DNA from 3 places in the Delftia sp. GW456-R20 genome. Region 2 is predicted to be linked to each of the others. Evidence: predicted binding sites of a transcription regulator. Region 2 holds the regulator's gene; each other region holds the start of a gene.
The links. Region 2 encodes HrcA, which represses chaperone genes, less so after heat shock. Its sites were predicted from a motif close to TTAGCACTCNNNNNNNNNGAGTGCTAA; they were not measured.

Region 1 (7,330 bases), 310 kb from region 2:
GCGCCAGCATGGCTTTGTCATCGTCGAGGACGACCCCTATGGCGAGCTGCGCTTTACCGGCCAGCGCGAACCGTCGATCTACGAAACGGGCCTGGCGCTGTGCGGCGCCCAGGCCAATCCCGTGGTCTACCTGTCCAGCCTGTCCAAGACCGTGGCGCCTGCGCTGCGCATCGGCTGGATGCTGGCCGATGCCCAATTGCTGCGCCGCTGCACCATCGCCAAGCAGACGGCCGATCTGTGCACCTCGCCGCTGGCGCAGATGATCGCCGCGCACTATCTGCGCTCGGGCCGCTATGCGCCCCAGCTGGCCCAGGCCTGCGCCGAGTACGCGGCGCGCATGGATGCGCTGTGTTCTGGCATGCAGTCGGCGCTGGGCGATCAGATCCGCTTCGTGCGGCCTGCGGGGGGCATGTTCGTCTGGGCCCAGCTGCTGCCGCCGCAGCGGCTTGCGGGCGATTCCCAGGCCCTGGCCCGTGCGCTGTTCACGGCAGCGGTGGAGCAGGGCGTGCTCTATGTGCCGGGCAAGGCCTTCTTCCCGGCCGATGCGGCAGACAAGGCCGGCCTGTGCATGCGCCTGTCGTATGCGGCGCCCACCGTGCCCCAGATCACCGAGGCCGTGGCCCGCCTGGGCCGAGCCTGGGGCCAGGCCGTGTCCTGAAAGACATAGGCAAAAGCGTTCATGCAATGACAAAGGCCGCCCGAGGGCGGCCTTTGTCTTGCTGGGCGAACCGGGCATGGCGCAAGGCCTGCCCGGTTGCGGAGGGCAATTACATGCCCATGCCGCCCATGCCACCCATGCCGCCCATGTCGGGCATGGCAGGGCCGCCTTCAGCCTTGGGAGACTCGGCGATCATGGCTTCGGTCGTCAGCAGCAGCGATGCCACGGAAGCGGCGTTCTGCAGGGCCGTACGCGTCACCTTGGTCGGGTCCAGGATACCCATTTCCAGCATGTCGCCGTAGGTGTCGTTGGCAGCGTTGAAGCCGTAGTTGCCCGAGCCGTTCAGCACGGCGTTGACCACCACCGAGGGCTCGCCACCGGCGTTGGCCACGATTTCGCGCAGGGGCGCTTCGATGGCCTTCATGATCAGCTTGATGCCGGCGTCTTGCTCGGCATCGCCGGTCTTCAGGTCGCCCACGGCTTGCTTGGCACGCAGCAGAGCCACGCCGCCGCCGGCCACGATGCCTTCTTCCACAGCAGCGCGGGTAGCGTGCAGGGCGTCTTCAACGCGGGCCTTCTTTTCCTTCATTTCGACTTCGGTGGCAGCGCCAACCTTGATCACGGCAACGCCGCCAGCCAGCTTGGCCACGCGCTCTTGCAGCTTTTCGCGGTCGTAGTCGCTGGTGGCTTCTTCGATCTGGATGCGGATCTGCTTGACGCGGGCTTCGATTTCAGCAGCTTGGCCAGCACCGTCGATGATGGTGGTGTTTTCCTTGCCGATTTCGATGCGCACTGCCTGGCCCAGGTCTTCCAGGGTCACCTTGTCCAGCGCCAGGCCCACTTCTTCAGCGATGACCTTGCCGCCCGTCAGGATGGCGATGTCTTCCAGCATGGCCTTGCGGCGGTCGCCGAAGCCAGGAGCCTTGACAGCCACAACCTTCAGGATGCCGCGGATGGTGTTGACCACCAGCGTTGCCAGGGCTTCGCCTTCGACGTCTTCTGCAATGATCAGCAGGGGACGGCCGGCCTTTGCCACGGCTTCCAGCGTGGGCAGCAGGTCACGGATGTTGCTGATCTTCTTGTCGAACAGCAGCACGAAGGGGTTGTCCAGCAGGGCAACCTGCTTTTCAGGGTTGTTGATGAAGTAGGGCGACAGGTAGCCGCGGTCGAACTGCATGCCCTCGACGACGTCGAGTTCGTTGGCCAGCGACTTGCCTTCTTCAACGGTGATCACGCCTTCCTTGCCGACCTTGTCCATGGCTTCGGCAATGATGCTGCCCACGGATTCGTCGGAGTTGGCGGAGATCGAGCCGACCTGGGCGATTTCCTTGGAGGTGGTGGTGGCCTTGGATTGCTTCTTCAGCTCTTCCACCAGGGCGGCGACAGCCTTGTCGATGCCGCGCTTGAGGTCCATGGGGTTCAGGCCGGCGGCCACGTACTTGGTGCCCTCGCGGACGATGGCCTGTGCCAGCACGGTGGCGGTGGTCGTGCCGTCACCGGCGATGTCGTTGGTCTTGGAGGCCACTTCCTTCACGAGCTGGGCGCCCATGTTCTGCAGCTTGTCCTTGAGTTCGATTTCCTTGGCGACCGAGACACCGTCCTTGGTCACGGTGGGGGCGCCGAAGGAGCGCTCCAGCACCACGTTGCGGCCCTTGGGGCCCAGGGTGACCTTGACCGCATTGGCCAGGATGTTCACGCCTTCAACCATGCGGGCGCGTGCTTCGCCGCCGAAAACTACGTCTTTTGCTGCCATTTCAATTCTCCGGATTCAGTTGGAAAGTGCGGTTTCGAAGCGCGGATTACTTTTCGACGACTGCGAACAGGTCGTCTTCCTTCATCACCAGCAGTTCGTCGCCATGGACCTTGACGGTCTGGCCGCTGTACTTGCCGAACAGAACGCGGTCGCCGACCTTCACGTTCAGAGCGATCACTTCGCCCTTGTCGTTCTTCTTGCCGGGGCCCACTGCCAGCACTTCGCCCTGGTCGGGCTTCTCGGCGGCATTCTCGGGGATCACGATGCCCGAAGCCGTCTTGGTTTCGTTCTCGAGGCGCTTCACGATCACGCGATCGTGCAGGGGACGCAGGTTCATACCAACTCCTAAATCATCAACAAAGTTGAAACAAAGACTTGCCGGCCCGGCGGGCCGGCATTCGAAGCAATGTGGGACAGAGGACTGTTAGCACTCATACCCAACGAGTGCTAATAATAAGGCAATTCGGCCAGGATTCAAGGGGTAGGGTCGATGTGCCGCAGTGTGTAACGACGCCTCACATGCTTTTGCGCCACGGATTCCCGGTGGGTGTTGGCTCATCGCTCGGCCAGCACTATGGCAAGACGTGGCATCTGCGGAGCCCGCGCCGATGGAGTTCCTGCGGCGCGCCGCTGGGGGCCAGAGTCTTGGTTGAGGGATGTCCAGGCGCTAGAATGGGAATGAATCTCATTCATCAATTCATGCGATCTGCGCACATGTTCAGGGCGCCCCTCCCCGTCGTTGTCCATCCGATGCGTGGGGCCCCCGGCGCCACGGATCGGTTGCCCATCTGCGCGTTGTGCCTCACCTCCAGACTTTCATCACTGACGAATGCAGTGCCCTTGCGGGTTCACGGTCGGCTGCTGCATTCCTCCCGGGCGCAAAGGCCAGGGGATGAAACGCAATCCGGTCTCCGCAGCGCGGGGTGAGCCGATACCTGGGCGCCAGACTCCAGAGGCTCCCCTGGTTGCGCTCTATACGCGTTGGCGCACGCCTGTGATGCGCATGTTGCGCCGACACTTTCGAACCACTGCAGCGGTCGAGGACGCGGCGCAGGAAGTGTTCGCGCGGGTGGCCGCCACGGGCAGGAATCTCGAGCCCGGGCAGGAGCAGCCCTATCTGCGGCAGACCGTGCGCAGCGTGGCGGCACGCGACTGGGAAAAGGGCCCGGAGGCGCACGGGCTCCAGAGTGTTCCGTATGACGACTGCCAGCAAGAGCTGCTTGCCATCTCTGCCGAGGGCTTCGGAGACACCGAGCGTCAAGCCGAGAGCCGCCAGCGGCTGACGCGGCTGCACGAGGCGATCCAGGAACTGCCGCCGCGGCAGCGCGAAGCCTTCATTCTTCAACGGATCGAGGGGCGCACCGTTGAGGAAACCGCCGATTGCATGGGGATCAGTACACGGATGGTGGTGAAGCACCTGGGCCGGGCCGTCGGCTATTGCGAGACGCGCATCCTGTTCGCAAGTGCCACTCAGATGAGGCGCCTGCAGGCCCTGCAGGGCACACTGGACGCCGAAGAAGACAACGACGACGAATGCGCCGCCCCACCGGCGCAGGGCAAAAGAGCATGAGCGCAGAGCCAGGCCATTCCCGGTTGCAGGACCTCCCGCCCGAGCAGGTGCTTGGGCTCAACCATCGCGCGGGCGAGTGGTATGTGCGTCGCCAGCAGCCCGGCTGGTCGGGCGCGGACGAGCGCGCTCTCGACGAGTGGCTGGCGCAGGACCCGGCCCATCGCGAGGCCATGGACGGTGTCGGCCGCGCCTGGCGTGAAGCGGAGCAACTCAAGGCCATGTTCCCGGCGGTCTACGGGAGCAACCCGCCAGCGGCTGCCGCCCGCGAAGCGCCGCGCGCCGGCAGGCCGGCGCCGCAGCCAAGCAGTGCTGCAGGGGCCGCGGACCGGCCGCGCAGACCCGCCATGGCATCGGCCTTCGCCGCAGCACTGTTCGCCGTGGTCGCCGCCGGGTACGGCTGGCACCGCTGGGACAACACCGCCAGCTATGCGGTCGATATCGCCACCGCTCCCGGCGAACTTCGCCGCATCGACCTGCCCGATGGATCGCAGGTGGCGCTCAATGCCAACAGCCGACTTCAGGTGCGCTACTACCCCCGCCGGCGCGAAACCGTACTCGACCAGGGCGAGGCCTTCTTCCAGGTCGCGGCGGATGCCGGCAAGCCCTTCACCGTGGACAGCAGCGGCAGCCAGGTGCGCGTCGTCGGCACCGCATTCAATGTGCGGGCAGGCCCGCCGGAATTCGTGGTGCAGGTGCAGGAAGGGCGCGTCGAGGTGCGCTCAAAGACCCATCCCGAAGCCCCCGTGCTCGCCATGGGCCCGGGTGCGGGTGTGGCCATCGATCCCGCCAGCGGGCGCCGCCGCAGCCTTTCAGTGGCAACGCAAGACGTTGCGCAATGGCGGACCGGGCAGATCTACTTCAAGCGCGCCACGCTTCGGCATGTGGCGGATGAACTGTCGCGCTACCTCGGCCAGCCGGTGGAGATAGAGAGCCCTGCGCTCCAGGCCGTGACTGTTTCGGGCCTGCTTGCGCTGGAGGAGCCGGAACGCTTCCTCCTGGCCCTGCCCAGCGTAGCCAGCGTGCGCGTGCAGCGGCGCGCCGAGGGTGGCTGGCTGATCGGTTCTCGTTGAGATACAAATTGTTTCATTCTGTCGGGTTCTCTGGTTTTGCCTTTTCCTGCTTCTTCATGGGTAGGGGCGAGGAATTTCTGCGCCCCGGGGCTGCCAGCCACGGAAATGAGCAATCACCGCTTTCTGATTGATTCCCAGCCAACGGCCGCAAGCAAGCGGCATCCCCGCGCAGTTGGCTGTCCTTTACGCCCCCGCCTGATCTGGCAAGCGGGCGTACCCGCCTTCCTGCCCTGGGCCTGCCGTCGTCGTACGCACAAGGAATCCAGGAGCTACAGGTCATGTACCAAGGTCAGTCGAGGGAACGTTTCGAGAACAACAATGGGAAGCTGGCCGCGCACCGTGCGCGGTCTGTCCGCACACAGGAGTGCGGCCCTGTGCTGCGGCCCAGCCTGGTGGCGGTGCTCGTGTCGGCAGCGGTAGCCGTGATGGCCGTCAGCCCCGGCGAGGCGCTGGCCCAGCCCGCCGCCTCCATGGAAACCCGCCAGCCCTTTCACATTGCGGCCCAGCCCCTGCTCGAAGCCCTCAAGGCATTTGGCCGCCAGACGCAAGCGCAGGTGCTCTTTGATGACGGGCTGGTCGAAGGGCGCCAAGGCGCAGCAGTCAGCGGCAATCTCAGTGCACGCGAAGCCTTGGCAAGACTGCTGGCTGGAACGGGCTTGGCCGCCGTCAGCACGCAGCCCGGTACCTTCACCATCCAGACAGCAGCGGCTGCGGCTTCCAAGGTGACTTTGGCGGAAGTGACGGTGACGGCGCAAGCCGATGCCAATGGAGCGACCGAAGGCACCGGCTCCTACACCGCGGACCGGGTGCGCACTGCCACCAAACTGGACCTGTCCATCCGCGAGACGCCGCAATCGGTCAGCGTGGTGACGCAGCAGCAGATGCGCGATGCCAACATGCAGTCACTCGACGACGTGACCGATGCCCTTGTGGGTGTCACCTACAGCCAGCTGGGCACCGAGCGCTCGTACTTCTATTCCAGAGGCTTCCAGGTCACGGACCTGCAGATCGATGGCCTGTCCACCAGCATGGCCGAGAGCTTTTCGGCCGACGCCATGTCGCTCAACAACATGGCGATCTACGACCGGGTGGAGGTGGTGCGCGGCGCCAACGGCCTGCTCCAGGGCTCGGGCAACCCGTCGGCCGTCATCAACCTGGTGCGCAAGCGGCCGACGCGCGAGTTCCAGATGAGTGCCGAGGTCGGCGCCGGCTCCTGGGCGGACTACCGGGCGCAGTTCGACGTATCCGGCCCGCTCAATGCCCAAGGCACCGTGCGCGGCCGCGCCGTGCTGCTCAACAACCAGTCCAACAGCTTCAGGCAGGGCGCCGAGGCCGACAACCGGATGCTCTACGCCATCGTGGAGACCGACCTGGGCGCCGCCACGACGGCCAGCCTCGGCTTCAGCGCGCAGCGCGACAACCACCAGGGCTACGACTGGGGCGGCTTCAACACGCGGGAAGATGGCTCGTTCTACCCCCTGGACCGCTCGGCCTCGCAAGCAGGTCCCGACGCGCACCTGAACCGGGACAACTACACCGTCTTCGGCGACGTGAAGCACCGCCTGGGCAACGGCTGGAACCTGGCCGCCGCCTTCAACGCGGTGCGTTCCAAGGCCAGCTTCGTTGCCAATTACCCCGCACGGATCTCGGGCGACAGCCATGCCCTGACCTGGGTGGACGCGGAGTACACCGACAAGCAGTTCGCCTTCGACCTGCATGCCACAGGCCCCTACACCCTGTTCGGCCGCCAGCACCAGCTCATGCTGGGCCTGAGCACGCGCAGGGACAACTTCGACTACGACATCTACGCGCCCCGGGGCTCGCAGACGATAGACGTCACCGGCTTCGACTTCTCCTCGATCCGGGTGCCGGGCTTCAGCAGCACGCCCTCCGTCTATGCGCTGGAGCGCAACGAGAAAGGCGCTTCCATCGCCACCCGCCTGCGCGCCACAGAGGCGCTGAGCTTCATCGTCGGCAGCCGGTTGAGCTGGTCGGACTATTCCTCCCGCAGCCCGTACACGACCGCCTCGTTCGACTCCGGCCGGCAGTTCATTCCGTATGCGGGCGTGGTCCATGACCTGAGTCCTGCGCATGCGCTCTACGCCAGCTACACCGACATCTATTCGATCCAGCAGTACTACAGCCCGAGCGGCCTGCTCGACCCGGTGAAGGGCAAGAACTACGAAGCCGGAGTGAAGAGCCAGTTCTTCGACGGCCGCCTGCAAACTGCGCTGGCCGTGTTCCAGACCGACCAGCTGAACCTGCCGGTGGCCCTGAGC
Region 2 (7,330 bases):
ATCCCTACCGCCTGCGGCCCGGCTCCGTGCTGGAGATCCCCGTGCGCCTGCTGCGCGCCGCTGTCGCCTCCGTGGAATTCGTGCAGGGCGATGCACGCAGCACGCGCCCGCTGGACCACCTGGCCGATACGCAGGGCGCGGCCGGAGACGATGCGGGCCAGCCCCTGCGCAAGGGACAGACGCTGCAGGAAGGCGAGCGCCTGCAGCTGGCCCCGGACGCATTCGTCGCCGTGCGCCTGGCCGATGGCTCCCTGGTGCGCGTGCAGTCGCAGTCCGATGTGGTGCTGCGCCAGATGCGCCGCAAGGGCCGTGCCGGCAGCCTGCAGTCCGTGCTGGACCTGCGCGAGGGCGGCGTCGAGGCCTCGGTGCCGCCCGAGCCCGGCAACGCACAGCGCCGCTTCGAGATCCGCACGCCCGCTGCATCGACCAGCGTGCGCGGCACCCGCTTCCTGGTCCAGGCCGATGCCGCCGGCAGCACGGCGGCCGCCGTCGATGAAGGCACCGTCGCCGTGGGCTCCGACGCCTCAAGCGCGAACACTGGTGATGCGCTGCTGCGCCCGGGCCAGGGCGTGGCCGTGGACGCCAATGGCCGCGTGGGCGAGCCCCGCCCCATGCTGGGTGCGCCCGACATCACGGCGTGGCCCGCGCTGGCGGAAGACGCCAACTGGATCAGCCTGCCCCTGCCCGGCTTGCCGGGCGCCGTGCGTTACCAGCTACAGCTGTCGCGCGATGCCGACATGACCCAGGTGCTGCGCAGCGCCAGCTTCCAGGCCACGGCATCGCCGCTGCGCCTGGCGGGCGTGGAGGACGGCGACTACGTGCTGTCCCTGCGCGGCATCGATGCCCAGGACATTCCGGGCGCCGCCAGCCGCCGCGCCCTGCGCGTCAAGGCCCATCCCGTGCCGCCGCTGTATGAATCCCCCCAGGCCGACGCCACCGTGGGCCTGGGCCGCGCCAGCCTGCAATGCACCCAGGTCGTGGGCGCCGCGCGCTACCGCATTCAGGTCGTCTCTGCCGATGCGCAGGCCGGCTTTGCCGAGCCCGCCATCGATGCACGCGACCTGAAAGACTGCACACTGCCCGCCACCACGCTGGCCCGCCTGCCGGCCGGACGCTATCTCTGGCGTGCCGCCAGCATTCGCACGCTGGCCGATGGACAGCCCGACCAGGGCCCGTTTGCCGCAGCCCAGGCCATGCGACTGGCGGCCGTTCCTCCCCAGCCCTCGGCCAGCGCGCTGCAGCTGGGCGACGGCCCGGCCGAAGGCAGCCGCCAGATCCGCTGGAGCGGCGAGCCCGGCCAGCGCTACCACGTGATGGTGGCGCGCGACCAGGAGTTCACCGCGCCGCTGGTGGACCTCTGGACCGACCAGCCGCAATGGAGCACCGAGGACCTGCCCGCAGGCAGCTACTACGTGCGCCTGCAGATCGAGGATGCCAACGGCCTGCGCAGCGACTTCTCGGCCGCGCGCCAGTTCCGCACCGGCAGCTGGATCGTCGATGCCAGCGGCGAGATGATGCATTCGGGCAACGGAGAGCGCCTGCAGCGCCAGTAACCGTGCCCGTTCATTCCCTGACCGCGCTTGTCCACCCAGCCGCCCCTGCCTGACAGCCCCGCCACGCCGGCGCAGCCAGCGCCTGCGCGTGGCCGTGGACTGCGGCGGGACTGGCTGCTGCTGGCGGCGGGCCTGCTCTCCCTGGTGTTCTGGCTCAGCGGCGACGGGCAGCTCGACCGCATCAACGGCTTCGTCCAGGACACGGCCAGCTGGCTGCACCGGCCCAAGGCATCGCAGGACATCGTCATCGTCGCCATCGACGATGCCAGCATCGACGCCATTGGCCGCTGGCCCTGGCGTCGCGCCCTGCACGCCGGCCTGCTGGAGCGCATCAGCCAGGCACCGCCGCGCGCCATAGGCCTGGACGTGATGCTCAGCGAGGAAGACCTGGACTATCCCGGCGACGACCTGCTGCTGGCGCGCGTTCTGCAGCGCAGCGGCCGCACCGTCTTGCCCGTGGCGCCAGGCAGCGGCCCGCTGCCGGCCTTCGCACAGGCGGCAGCGGCGCTGGGCCATACCCAACTGCCCGTGGACGCCGATGGCGCGGTGCGCGGCTTCCATGCCATAGAAGGCAGTGCGCAGCAGCCCTGGTGGCACATGGCGCTGGCCCTGCACTGCGTGGGCGAGAACGGCCGCGCATGCGCCCGCCCGGAGCCCGTGCCGCCCATGGACCCCGACGCACCCTCCTGGCAACGCCGCCAGCAGGAGATCATTGCCTTTGCACAGGCCAGGCCGGAGCAAGGCGCCAGGGACCGCTCGCCCTTCACCACCTATTCCTACATCGACGTGCTGCGCGGTCGAATTCCTGCAGCGGCATTCCGCGGCAAATACGTGCTCATCGGCACGACGGCCACCGGCCTGGGCAGCCGCTTCACCGCACCGCTGGGCACCAGCGCGCGGCCCATCTCCAGCGTGGAGATGCTGGCCCATGTGCTCAACGGCAGCCTGCAGGGCTCGCATGTGCATCCCGCGTCGGCCACGCTCAACCGCGCGCTCAATGCGGCAGCCGTGCTGCTGGCCCTGCTGGCCCTGGCCTGGCTGGGCCCGTCGGGCGGCATGCTGGCCTGCGCGCTGCTGGCCCTGGCCTGCCTTTCGCTGGCCGGGCTTGCACCGCGCCTGTGGCAGGTGCAGACAGCGCCTGCAGCCGGCCTGCTGGGCCTGGCCCTGGCCTATCCGCTATGGAGCTGGCTGCGCCTGCGCGCCGCCGCGCGCTTTCTGGCGCTGGAGCTGCGCGACCTGCAGGGGCAGGGCCTGCCCACCGCGCTGCGCCTGGGCGGCGACCTGCTGGACCAGCGCATCGCGGCCGTGGAGCAGGCTTCGCGCCAACTGCGCGCCCTGCACCATTTCGTCAGCGAAAGCCTGCGCCAGCTGCCCTCGCCCACCTTTGTCTGCGACCGGCAGGGCCATGTGCTGCTGGCCAATGCCGCAGCCCACGCCTATGCACGCAGCCTGGGGCATGGCCTCAGGGCCGGCGATGCCCTGCCCCGGCTGCTCGATGGTCTGCGGGCACTGGACACGGCAGCCGGCGCATCCGCCGGCCAGCCCTTGCTCACGCCCGAGACACTTGCCGCCCACGGCCTGCCGCCCAGCAGCGAGGGGCGCGACCCCATGGGACGCAGCCTGATGCTGCTGACCCAGACCTTCGAGGCACCGCCGACCACGGGCTGGCTGATCACCCTGGTCGATATCAGCGATCTGCGCAGCGCCCAGGCCCAGCGCGACCAGGCCATGCAGTTCATCTCGCACGACATCCGTGCGCCTGTGGCATCCATCATCACCTTGCTGGAGATGCAGCGCGGCGCCGTACAGGCGCCCGACCTCGGCCTCCTGCTGCCGCGCATCGAAGGCTATGCCCAGGCCTCCCTGCAGCTGGCCGACGATTTCGTGCACCTGGCACGCGCCCAGCAGCAGGCGCTGCGCCGGGAACGGCTGGACCTGGGCCTGGTGCTGGACCAGGCCGTGGAAAGCTGCTGGGCCCAGGCCTCTGCGGCCCACGTGCAGCTGGAGTTCCTCCTGCCCGAACAGGAATGCCCCGTGCTGGGCGATGCGGGCATGCTCCACCGCGCGGCCGTCAACCTGATCGGCAACGCCATCAAATACGGAGCGCGCGCAGATCAGGCAAACCCCGCCACGGTGCAATGCCTGCTGCAGCAGGACGCAGGCCATTGCCGCATCACCATCCGGGACCACGGGCCCGGCATGGATGGGAAGGCCGTCGCCCGGCTGAGCCAGCCGTTCGAGCGCCTGGACCATCACCAGCACCTCGACGGCGTGGGCCTGGGCCTGGCCTTTGTGCGCACCGTGGCCGCCCGACATGGCGGGCAGCTTGAGATAGAAAGCACGCCCGGCCAGGGCAGCGCCTTCAGCATCGTGCTGCCGAAAGCGGAACAGGCCTGACTGGCATCCCAGGGATGCGGATGCAAATGCAGAAAACGAAAAAGCCCTGAAGTCTTTTAACTTCAGGGCTTTGCGTTTTTTGGTGCGGCTGGCAGGAATCGAACCCACGACCCCTTGGTTCGTAGCCAAGTACTCTATCCAGCTGAGCTACAGCCGCAACGCTTCGCATTGTAGCAGCGGGTTTTGGGGCTCCCGGACAAAAGCGCCATATTTCTGCAAAAAACCCGGCAGCCGCATTCCCCGGCAACCGGGCGATGGCATGCCATGCGGCAGCCGTGCGCCCAGCAAAAAAGCCTGCCGCCCGGAAAGGCGGCAGGCTTTTCATACCAATGGATGGTAGGGCCTCCCAGAGTCGAACTGGGCACCAACGGATTATGAGTCCGCTGCTCTAACCAAGCATGAGCTAAGGCCCCTGATTCACCAAGGCAGCACGGATGCAGGCCATGGCAAACAACTATTGTAGAGCCTAACCCGCAGGACTCAGCGCTTGTGACTCAGCGCATTGCTGACGAGCTTGGAGGTGATGTCCACGATCTGGATCATGCGGTCGTAGTGCATGCGGGTGGGCCCGATCACGCCCAGCGTGCCCACCACCTTGCCGTCGAGTTCGTAGGGCGCGCTGACCACGGACAGCTCCTCGAAAGGCACGACCTGGCTTTCACCGCCGATGTAGATGCGCACGCCTTCCGCCTGGCTGGAAAAATCCAGCAGCCTGAGGATCTGGGTCTTTTGCTCGAACAGGTCGAAGGCGCGGCGCAGATTGCCCATGTCGCTGGAGAAATCGCTGACCGACAGCAGGTTGCGCTCGCCCGCGATGACCACGTCCTCCTGGGCGCTGGTCATGGCCTCCGTGCCGATGTTGACGGCCGCCTGCATGAGCGTGGCCACCTCGCCGCGCAGCAGCTCCACCTCGCCCTTGAGGCGCTCGCGCACCTCTTCCATGGCCAGGCCCGCGTAGTGGCTGTTGAGGAAGTTGGAGGCTTCGATCAGCTGCGAGGACGAGTAGTCCACGTCGGTGAAGATGACGCGGTTTTGCACGTCACCGTCGGGCGATACGATGATGACCAGAAAGCGCCGCTCCGACAGCCGCACGAATTCGATGTGTTTGAACACCGAGGTGCGGCGCGGCACCAGCACCACGCCCACGAACTGGGAAAGGCTGGACAGCAGGTTGGCGGCGTTGGCAATGACTTTCTGCGGCTGCTCGGGCGCGAGCTCGGGCGTCACGATATCGGCACGGTCTGCAGTGAGCATGGTGTCCACGAACAGCCGGTAGCCCCGGGCGGTCGGAATGCGGCCCGCCGAGGTGTGCGGGCTGATGATCAACCCCAGGTCTTCGAGGTCAGCCATCACATTGCGTATCGTGGCAGGCGACAATTCAAGCCCCGACGCACGCGACAGGGTTCGCGAGCCCACAGGCTGGCCGTCAGCGATATAACGCTCGATCAGCGCTTTGAGCAACAACTTGGCACGTTCGTCGAGCATGTGATGATTTTAATGATGTAATTTCCAGAAATGACGTCCACGTTTCGCCACGTTGCCTTGATCGGGAAGTACCACGCTCCCAGCGCAAGCGCCCCGTCCGAGAATGCCAGCAACGCGCTTGAGCGCATTGCGGACTTCCTCAGGCGCCAGGGCTGCGAAGTCGTGCTTGATACCCAATCGGCCCTGCACGCAGGGCTCACAGACTACCCCACCCTCGATGTCGATGGCCTGGGCAGGCATTGCGACCTGGGCTTGGTCGTCGGCGGCGACGGCACCATGCTCGGCGTGAGCCGGCACCTGGCGCAATACGGAACGCCCCTGATCGGGGTGAACCAGGGCCGCCTGGGCTTTGTCACCGACATTGCGCTGGAGGACTTCGAGGCCACGCTCACGCCCATGCTGCAGGGCGAATACGAGGAGGACCTGCGTCCTCTGATGTGCGCCCGCGTGATCCGCGACGGCCAGTGCGTGTTCGAGGCCCTGGCCATGAACGATGTGGTGGTCAACCGCGGCGGCACATCGGGCATGGTGGAGCTGCGCATCGAGGTGGGCGGCCGCTTTGTCTCCAACCAGCGCGCCGACGGCCTGATCGTGGCCACGCCCACGGGCTCCACGGCCTATGCGCTGTCCGCCGGCGGACCGATGATGCATCCGTCCATCCCCGCCTGGGTGATGGCACCCATTGCGCCGCACAACCTGTCCAACCGCCCCATCGTGCTGTCCGATGCCAACGAGGTCACGATCGAAGTCGTGGCCGGGCGCGATGTCAGCGCCAATTTCGACATGCAGTCCCTGGCCTCGCTGCAGCACGGCGACCGCATCCTCGTGAGCCGCGCCCACCACAGCGTGCGCTTTCTGCATCCCAAGGGCTGGAACTACTTCGCCACGCTGCGCAAGAAACTGGGCTGGAACGAGGGAGGCGCCTGACCATGGCGCTCAAGCGCATCGTTCTGCGCGACTTCGTGATCGTGCAGGCCCTGGATCTGGACTGGCATGCGGGCTTCACCGTGCTGACCGGGGAGACCGGCGCCGGCAAATCCATCCTGATCGACGCATTGCAGCTGGCCCTGGGCGCCCGCGCCGACGCCGACGTGGTGCGCGAAGGCTGCACCCAGGCCGATATCTGCGTGGAGTTCGACGGCTGCGCGCGGCTGCGCCCCTGGCTGGAGGCCGCAGGCCTGGCCTGCGAGGACAGCAGCCTGCTGCTGCGGCGCACGGTGGACACCCAGGGCCGCAGCCGCGCCTGGATCAACGGCACACCAGCCACGGCCACGCAGCTGCGCGCCCTGGGCGAGCAGCTGATCGATATCCACGGCCAGCATGCCTGGCAAAGCCTCACGCGGCCCGATGCGGCGCGCGCGCTGCTGGACGCCTATGCCGGCATCGACAGCCGCGAGGTCCAGGGCTGCTGGAGCCGTTGGTCCCAGGCCCGGCAGGCGCTGCAGCATGCGCAATCCGCCCAGGACAGCCTGCAGCGCGAGCGCGAGCGGCTGCAGTGGCAGATCACCGAACTCGACAAGCTGGCTCCGCAGGCCGACGAGTGGGACGAGCTCAATGCCCAGCACACGCGCCTATCCCATGCCCAGACCCTGATCGACACCGCCCAGACCACGCTGCAGATGCTGGAGGACGACGAGGCTGGCGTGATCACTCCGCTGGGCCGCGCCAGCCACCTGATCCAGAACCAGGAGCACCTGGAGCCCGACTTCCAGAACATTGCCGACGTGCTGGCCTCGTGCATGGCCCAGGCGCAGGATGCGCGCCATTCGCTGCAAAGCTATCTGCGCCGCGCCGACCTGGACCCCGAGCGCCTGGCCGAGCTCGATGAGCGCCTGTCGCTGTGGATGCAGCTGGCGCGCCGCTACCGCCGCACGCCCGATGAACTGCCGGCACTG
Region 3 (7,330 bases), on a different contig from region 2:
TGACGCTGCCAGCCGTTGAAGCCCACCTCGCCCGCGGGAGCATTCATGCGCCTTTGCATTCCGGCGATGTCACCGCCTGCGCAGAATCCCTTGCCCGCGCCCGTCAGCACCAGGGCCTTGATGGCCTTGTCTGCCGCCACGCGCTCCAGGGCATCGATGAACTCGGTGCGCATGTCGTCACTCATGGCGTTGCGCTTGTCGGGGCGGTTCAGGGTCACGGTTGCCACCGCATCGGCGACATTCAGTTGGATCAGTTCGTAGTTCATGGCGTGCTTTGAAAACGATCGCAGCCAGTGCGATCAATCGGGATGGATGTTGTTTTGCTTGACGATCTGCGCCCAGCGCTTTTCCTCGGCATGCACATAGGTGTCCAGTTCCGCCGCAGGTCCGGCATTGACCATCAGGCCCTCGTGCTCCAGCTTGCGAACGAACTCCGGCGAGCGGGCCGCCTTGCGGGCTGCGGCGTTCAGGCGGTCGATCACGGCGGCAGGTGTGGCTGCCGGCGCGTACAGGCCGTACCAGCTCTCGACGCGGTAGCCCGGGACGGTGACGGCGATGGGTGGCACGTTCTTGAAGGCCGCAGACGGCTCGGCCGTGGTGACCCCCAGCACGCGCAGCTTGCCGTTGTCGATGAAGGTGGATACCGCCGCCGCCGTGGCAAACATCATGTCCACCTGCCCGCCCATGAGATCGGTGAGCGCCGGGCCTGCGCCGCGGTAGGGCACATGGGTGAGCCGGACCTTGGCAAGGTTGGCAAACAGCTCCCCGGCCAGATGCGCCGAAGTCCCGGCGCCCTGCGAGGCATAGGTCAGCTTGTCGGGACTGGCCTTGGCGGCGGCCATCACGTCCGCCACCGTCTTGTAGGGGCTGGCGGCGGGCACCACCAGCACGTTGGGGCCGCGGCCGATCAGGATCACCGGAGCAAAGGCCTTGTTGCTCCCGTACGGCAGCTTGGCCTGCAACGCCGGATTGACGGCGTGCGCGAACGAAGCCACGACCACGGAGTAACCGTCCGGCGCACTCTTGGCAACGTTGTCGGTGCCGATGATCGTGCCGGCACCGGGCTTGTTGTCCACGATGACGGGCTGGCCCAGGTCCTTGGCCATCTCGGCCCCCAGCGTGCGGGCGATCAGGTCCGTTCCACCGCCTGGCGCAAAGGGCACGACGAGGCGCACGGGCTTTTCCGGGAAGGCTGCAGATGCTGCGCTGCAGACAGTCGCGAGCACGGCAATGAACGCAATGGCCCTTGCACAACGGCGGGCGGCGAAACTGGGCATGGTGTGTCTCCTGGTTCTATGGACAGAGGTCCGGTCACTGCGCCAGCGTTGCGATGACGTTGGCGACTGGCTTGTGAAAGCTTAGGGAAACGCACTGCACTTGTGACCCCCCATATTCCAACCAGTGAAATTCCAAAGCGAGCGCGTCAGAGCCTGCGGCTGCATTTCCCTTGCATTCGGTGGAATACTTGGCTTCCATCAGGCGCCCGTACCCGGGCAGGAAGAACACAGCTTTCGACATCGGGGCAAGCGCGCCCTCCCACCAGCGGCAGCAGCATGACGAACAGGCGATCCCCCATCCTCCATGACAAGCCGGGACAGTCCCCGAGCAACCGCTCCCTGGAAAGAGGCGTCGAAATACTCCGTGCGTTCAGGCCCGGCTCGGAACTGCTGGGCAACAGCGACCTGGCGGAACGCACCGGCCTGTCCAAGGCCACGGTCACCCGGCTGACGCAGACCCTGGTGGGCTGCGGCATGCTGCAGGCCGACCAACCAAGCCGGGCCTTTCGCCTGGCCCCGGCGGTCTTGAGCCTGGCGCACGCCATGCGCACGGGCTCGACGGTGCTGTCGATTGCGGCGCCCCTGATGCGCACCCTCGCCGAGACACGCCGGATCAACGTGGGCCTGGCATGTCCCGACCGGGACGAGATGGTCTACCTGGAATCCATCCGCTACAACCGCCGGATCGTGCTCAGGCATGTGGTCTCGGGCCAGCGCGTTCCCATGGAACTGACGTCGCTGGGGCGCGCCTACCTGGCAGCGGCGCCATCGGCCAGGCGCAAGGCCTTGCTCGACAGCTTCAGGCTCAAGAGGGGCGCCCAATGGCCTGCGCTGGAGCAGCAGATCCAGGCGGCGATCAAGTCCGTGAAAAGCCAAGGCTTCTGCGCCGCATCGTGGCAGCCGGAAGTGGTTGCACTGGCCACGCCGCTGGTGACACCCGATGCCATCTATGTCCTGAACTGCAGCGTCTCCACCACGGAGCCTTTGCCGGCCATCGTGCAGGAGCTGCACCCGGCCTTGCTGCAACTGGGCCGGCAGATTGAAAGCCTGCTGGAAAAACTGTAATGCTCTCCCAGCAATATGCGCCCACCGCTGGCAAGCAGGGTTTCCAAAAATCGCTCAGACTAGGCACAAACGACTTTTGGCACTCCAAAAATGAGTGCAACCGTCTGAAAAACCCACGGAACTTTGGCTTTAGCACTCGGTCATAACGAGTGCTAATATGAAGGAATGGAAGAAAGGAACTCTGCAATGACAAACGCCTCCGGCTCCATTGCGACCACCTTGGCACCCGCTAACCCCTGGGCCCTGGTGCCGCCTCTGGGCAATCTGGATGCCTACATTTCCGCGGTCAACCGCCTGCCCATGCTCACCCTTGAGGAAGAGCAGGACTACGCCCGCAAGCTCAAAGAACACAGCGATCTGGACGCCGCAGGGCGTCTGGTGATGTCCCACCTGCGCCTGGTGGTGTCCATCTCGCGCCAGTACCTGGGCTACGGCCTGCCCCACGGTGACCTGATCCAGGAAGGCAACGTGGGCCTGATGAAGGCCGTCAAGCGCTTCGACCCCGATCAGAACGTGCGCCTGGTGAGCTACGCCATGCACTGGATCAAGGCCGAGATCCACGAGTACATCCTCAAGAACTGGCGCATGGTCAAGGTCGCCACGACCAAGGCCCAGCGCAAGCTGTTCTTCAACCTGCGCTCGATGAAGCAGGGCCTGAAGTCCGACGCCGCCATGGCCGAGGACGGCGCCATGCTGCGTGACACGCTGACCTCGGGCGAGATCGACGCCGTGGCCGAGAAGCTCAACGTCAAGCGCGAAGAAGTCATGGAGATGGAAACGCGCCTGGCCGGTGGCGACGTGCTGCTGGACCCCTCGCCCAGCGACGACGGCGAGCAGGCCTTCGGCCCCATCGCCTACCTGGCCGATGGCGCCCACGAACCCACGGCAATGATCGAGTCGCGCCAGCGCGACCACCTGGCCACCGACGGCATTGCCATGGCACTGGATTCGCTGGACGACCGCAGCCGCCGCATCGTCGAGGAGCGCTGGCTCAAGGTCAACGACGACGGCTCGGGCGGCATGACGCTGCATGAGCTGGCCGCCGTCTACGGTGTCAGCGCCGAGCGCATCCGCCAGATCGAGGTGGCTGCCATGAAGAAGATGAAGAAGGCCCTGGCCGAGTTCGCCTGATGGCCTGACGGCCTGGGCTGACAGGCCGCTTCACGACAAACCCGGATAATCTCCGGGTTTTTTATTGCCCGCAGCCTTTGCGGCCCCCACGTACCCCATGCCCGCCAGCGCCATCTCGCCACTACGCCGCCTCTTCGCCAATGCCTTGGCCACCGCCCTGGCTTCGGCCCTGCTGCCTTGCGCTGCCGTAGCGGGCGATAACTGGCCCAGCAAGCCGCTGCACCTGATCGTCGGCTTTCCCGCAGGATCTTCCCCGGACCTCACGGCGCGCGCACTGGCCGAGCCGCTGGAAAAGCGCCTGGGCCAGCCCGTCATCGTCGAGAACAAGGTGGGCGCCGGCGGCAACATCGCAGGCGAGCAGGTGGCCCGTGCGCGCGACGGCCATACCTTCAGCGTGATGATCAACGGCAACCTGACGATTGCCCGCCTGCTCAACCCCGCGGTGCGCTACGACCCTGTGAAGGACCTGCAGCCCGTCAGCCTGATCGGCGTGGCGCCCCTGGTGCTGGTGGCTCCGGCTGGCGCGCCCGAGGGCCGGGCTTTCCTGGAGGCCGCGGCCCAGGCCGGCAGCCGCTGGAGCTACGGTTCCCCAGGCGTGGGCACGGTGGGCCACCTGGGCATGGAGCTGCTCAAGAGCCGCTCCGCGCTCAGGCCCGAACACATTCCCTACCCCGGCTATCCGCAGGTGTTCAACGCCATCCAGGGCGGCGACCTGCAGCTGTCCATGCTGCCGCCCGCGCTGGCCATGGCCCAGGTGCAGGCCGGCAAGCTGCGCGGCGTGGCCGTGACCTCGGCCGCGCGCAGCCCGCTGGCGCCGGGACTGCCCAGCCTCAAGGAGCTGGGCGTGGGGGATTTCGATCTGGAGATCTGGAACGCCGTGGCCGCGCCCAAGGCCATGCCCGCCGCCCATGTGCAGAAGCTGGCCGAAGCGGTCAGCGAGATCGTGCGCTCGCCCGAGATGCGTGCACGCCTGGCCGCCCAGGGCTGGCAGGCTGTCGGCAGCTCGCCCGAGGGCCTGGCCCTGCGCATACGCCAGGACGTGACGGCACTGGGCCGCATCATCCGCGAACAGGGAATCCACGCGCAATGACGTGCTCGATCACACTGCCATGACCGCTGCCCAAGCCTTCACCGAACTCAACGCCTGGCAGGTCATGGCCTGGGGCCTGCTCTTCTTCGGCGTGCTGTACACGGCCGGCGGCTGGGGCATGATGGCGCTCACGCGCTGGCTGCAGCGGCGCGGCGTGGGCCGCGTGCTGGACACGCGCCCGCTCAAGCCCGACCAGTTGCGCCGCGAATGGCGCCAGTCGCTGCATTCGGTGCTGATCTTCGGCATCGGCATGATCGTGCCCTGGGGCCTTCTGCAATTGGGTTGGGCGCGGCTGGAGCCCGATGCAGGCCCCTGGCGCATTGCCATCGAAATCGCGGTGCTGCTGATCTGGAACGATGTGCATTTCTGGATCAACCACCGCCTGCTGCATACGCGGCTGCTGGGGCGCTTTCATGGCGACCACCACCGCTCCATCGTCACCACGCCGTGGTCCACCTACAGCTTCCATCCCATCGAGGCGCTGATGCTGGGCAACGTCATCCTGCTGCCCATGGTGGTGCATGACTTCAGTTTCTGGTCGCTGGCCTCGGTGCCGGTACTCAGCCTGCTGCTGAACGTCATAGGCCACTCCAACTATGACTTCTTTCCCGGGGTGTCCGACACGCATGCGCTGGCCGCCAGCCGGCGCCACCATCTGCACCATGCCCGGCCCAATGGCAACTACGGCTTTGCGCTGGCCTTCATGGACCGGCTGATGCGCACGCGCGTGGCACTGCCCGCCACGGCCCGGCCCAGGACGGAATGAGCCGACCGCCTGCTCGCCACGTCCAGCCACGGCTGCCCCGGCTGCGCCACTGGCGCGACCTGCAGTCGCTGGCCTATCTGGTGGCGCTGCCGCTGATCGTGTGGTGGCAGTGGCAGCATGGCTGGAACCTGTGGCTCTACGGGATTGAGCTTTTCCTCACGCTGGGCGTGGGCGTCATCCACCACAACCACACGCATTTGCGCATGTGGCGCGGGCGCTGGGCCAACCGCTTCACCGACTACTGGCTGACCCTGCTGCAGGGCCACCCGACCTTTGTGTTCTGGCCCGCCCATGTGGCCAACCACCACCGCTTCCGCCACGGCCCGCGCGACATGGCACGCACCTACCGCTTCGGCGGCGACCACAACCATCTGCTGGGCTACCTGCTCCACCCGCTGCAGGCCGGCTGGGTGCTGTACCCGCTGTTCCTGCGCTGGCTGGGCCAGTTGCGGCGGCATTGGCCCGGCGCCTTTCGCTACTGCATGGGCCAATACCTGCTGTGGCTGGGCAGCTGGGCACTGCTGCTGTCGCTGGATTGGCAAAAGGCCTTGCTGCTGGTGATCGTTCCCCAGTTGCATGGCCTGCACTGGCTGCTAGCCACCAACTACCTGCAGCACGCCCATGCCGATGGCCGGCCGCTGACGCGCAGCCAGCGGATGGACAGCGTCACGCCACTGAACTACGCGCGCAATTTCGAGGGCTGGGTCAATCCGCTGCTGTTCAACATCGGCCTGCACACGGCCCACCACGAGCGGCCCCAGGCCCACTGGTCCGAGCTCACGCGCCTGCACAGCGAACACTACCGCCAGCGCGTGGCACCTGCGCTCAACGAAGGCGGACTGCTACCCTACATGGCCCGCGTCTTCGTGCTCGGCACGGTCTGGCCGCCGGCGCGCACGCGTGCGCAAATGCCTCCCGGAACATACGACTGATACGACCCTGAACCCATGCCCGTCGCCTATTCCAACGTCTATCTGCATGCCGCAGGCATGTTCCTGCCCGGTGAACCCGTGGACAACGCAGGCATGGATGCCTACGTGGCGCCGCTCAACCGCCTATCCGAGCGCCTCAAGCGCCGCATCCTGGCCGAGAACGGCATTGTCCAGCGCCACTACGCCATAGACGCCGAAGGCCGCACCGTCCACAGCAACACGGCCATGGCCGCCCAGGCCATCCATGACTGCCTGGCACAGGCCGGGCGTGCGCTGGGCGATGTCGGCTTCCTGGCCAGCGGCTCGTCGGGCGGCGATGCGCTCATGCCCGGCTTTGCCAACATGATCCAGGGCGAGATGGCCGCGCCGCCCATGGAGACCCTGTCCGTGCACGGCGTCTGCGCCGCCAGCGTGGGCGCGCTGCAGGCGGCGGCCCAGGCCGTGGACCGTGCGCCCGACTCGCTGGCCCTGGCCGTGGCCAGCGAAATGCCCTCGCGCCTGTTCAAGCGCTCGCGCTTCGCGGCCCAGGGATACAACACGGACTTCGACGCCCACTTCCTGCGCTGGATGCTGTCCGATGGCGCAGGCGCCGTGCTGCTGGGCGGCCCGCAGGCCCTGCCCCAGGCGCCGGGCCTGCGCCTGAAGCTGCGCTGGACGCACCTGCGCAGCTTTGCCGGCGACTACCCGGTCTGCATGCAACTGGGCCTGACGCCCGACCGCGCCACCAGCCACCTGGACTTTGCCGCCTGGGGCGATGCCGAGGCCGCAGGCGCGCTGTCGCTGCGCCAGGACATCCGCCTGCTGCCGCACCTGTTCGATGTCTGCATCCACGAATACGCCCACCTGGCGCACACGGGCTGGGTGCCCGAGCGCGGCATCGACCATTTCCTGTGCCACTACTCGTCCGAGCGCTTCATCCCCGTGGTCGATGAGCTGCTGGGCAAGGCCCAGCTCGGTATCCCGCGCGAGCGCTGGTGGAGCAACCTGGCCTGGCGCGGCAACACGGGCGCGGCTTCCATCTTCGTGATGCTGTCCGAGTTCCTGCGCACGGAGTCGGCACGCCTGAAGC

Region 1: a site for HrcA is predicted at 2,836-2,862, ahead of A4F85_RS26925 (co-chaperone GroES). Genes of this name have one in related genera too.
Region 3: a site for HrcA is predicted at 2,472-2,498, ahead of rpoH (RNA polymerase sigma factor RpoH). Genes of this name have one in related genera too.

What each region holds. Positions count from the first base shown of each region.
Region 1 covers NZ_LWCN01000005.1:664,707-672,036, reverse strand. The annotation lists gene A4F85_RS26935 (aminotransferase-like domain-containing protein) at 1-658, shown strand, start outside; gene groL (chaperonin GroEL) at 768-2,411, opposite strand; gene A4F85_RS26925 (co-chaperone GroES) at 2,458-2,748, opposite strand; gene A4F85_RS26920 (RNA polymerase sigma factor) at 3,241-3,981, shown strand; gene A4F85_RS26915 (FecR family protein) at 3,978-5,051, shown strand; gene A4F85_RS26910 (TonB-dependent siderophore receptor) at 5,426-7,330, shown strand, end outside.
Region 2 covers NZ_LWCN01000005.1:352,600-359,929, forward strand. The annotation lists gene A4F85_RS25585 (FecR family protein) at 1-1,553, shown strand, start outside; gene A4F85_RS25590 (CHASE2 domain-containing protein) at 1,581-3,950, shown strand; tRNA gene A4F85_RS25595 (tRNA-Arg) at 4,031-4,107, opposite strand; tRNA gene A4F85_RS25600 (tRNA-Ile) at 4,285-4,363, opposite strand; gene hrcA (heat-inducible transcriptional repressor HrcA) at 4,431-5,435, opposite strand; gene A4F85_RS25610 (NAD kinase) at 5,466-6,362, shown strand; gene recN (DNA repair protein RecN) at 6,365-7,330, shown strand, end outside.
Region 3 covers NZ_LWCN01000004.1:2,365,643-2,372,972, forward strand. The annotation lists gene A4F85_RS15890 (enoyl-CoA hydratase/isomerase family protein) at 1-266, opposite strand, end outside; gene A4F85_RS15895 (tripartite tricarboxylate transporter substrate binding protein) at 300-1,277, opposite strand; gene A4F85_RS15900 (IclR family transcriptional regulator) at 1,554-2,342, shown strand; gene rpoH (RNA polymerase sigma factor RpoH) at 2,529-3,473, shown strand; gene A4F85_RS15910 (Bug family tripartite tricarboxylate transporter substrate binding protein) at 3,571-4,563, shown strand; gene A4F85_RS15915 (sterol desaturase family protein) at 4,583-5,329, shown strand; gene A4F85_RS15920 (fatty acid desaturase) at 5,326-6,261, shown strand; gene A4F85_RS15925 (StlD/DarB family beta-ketosynthase) at 6,277-7,330, shown strand, end outside.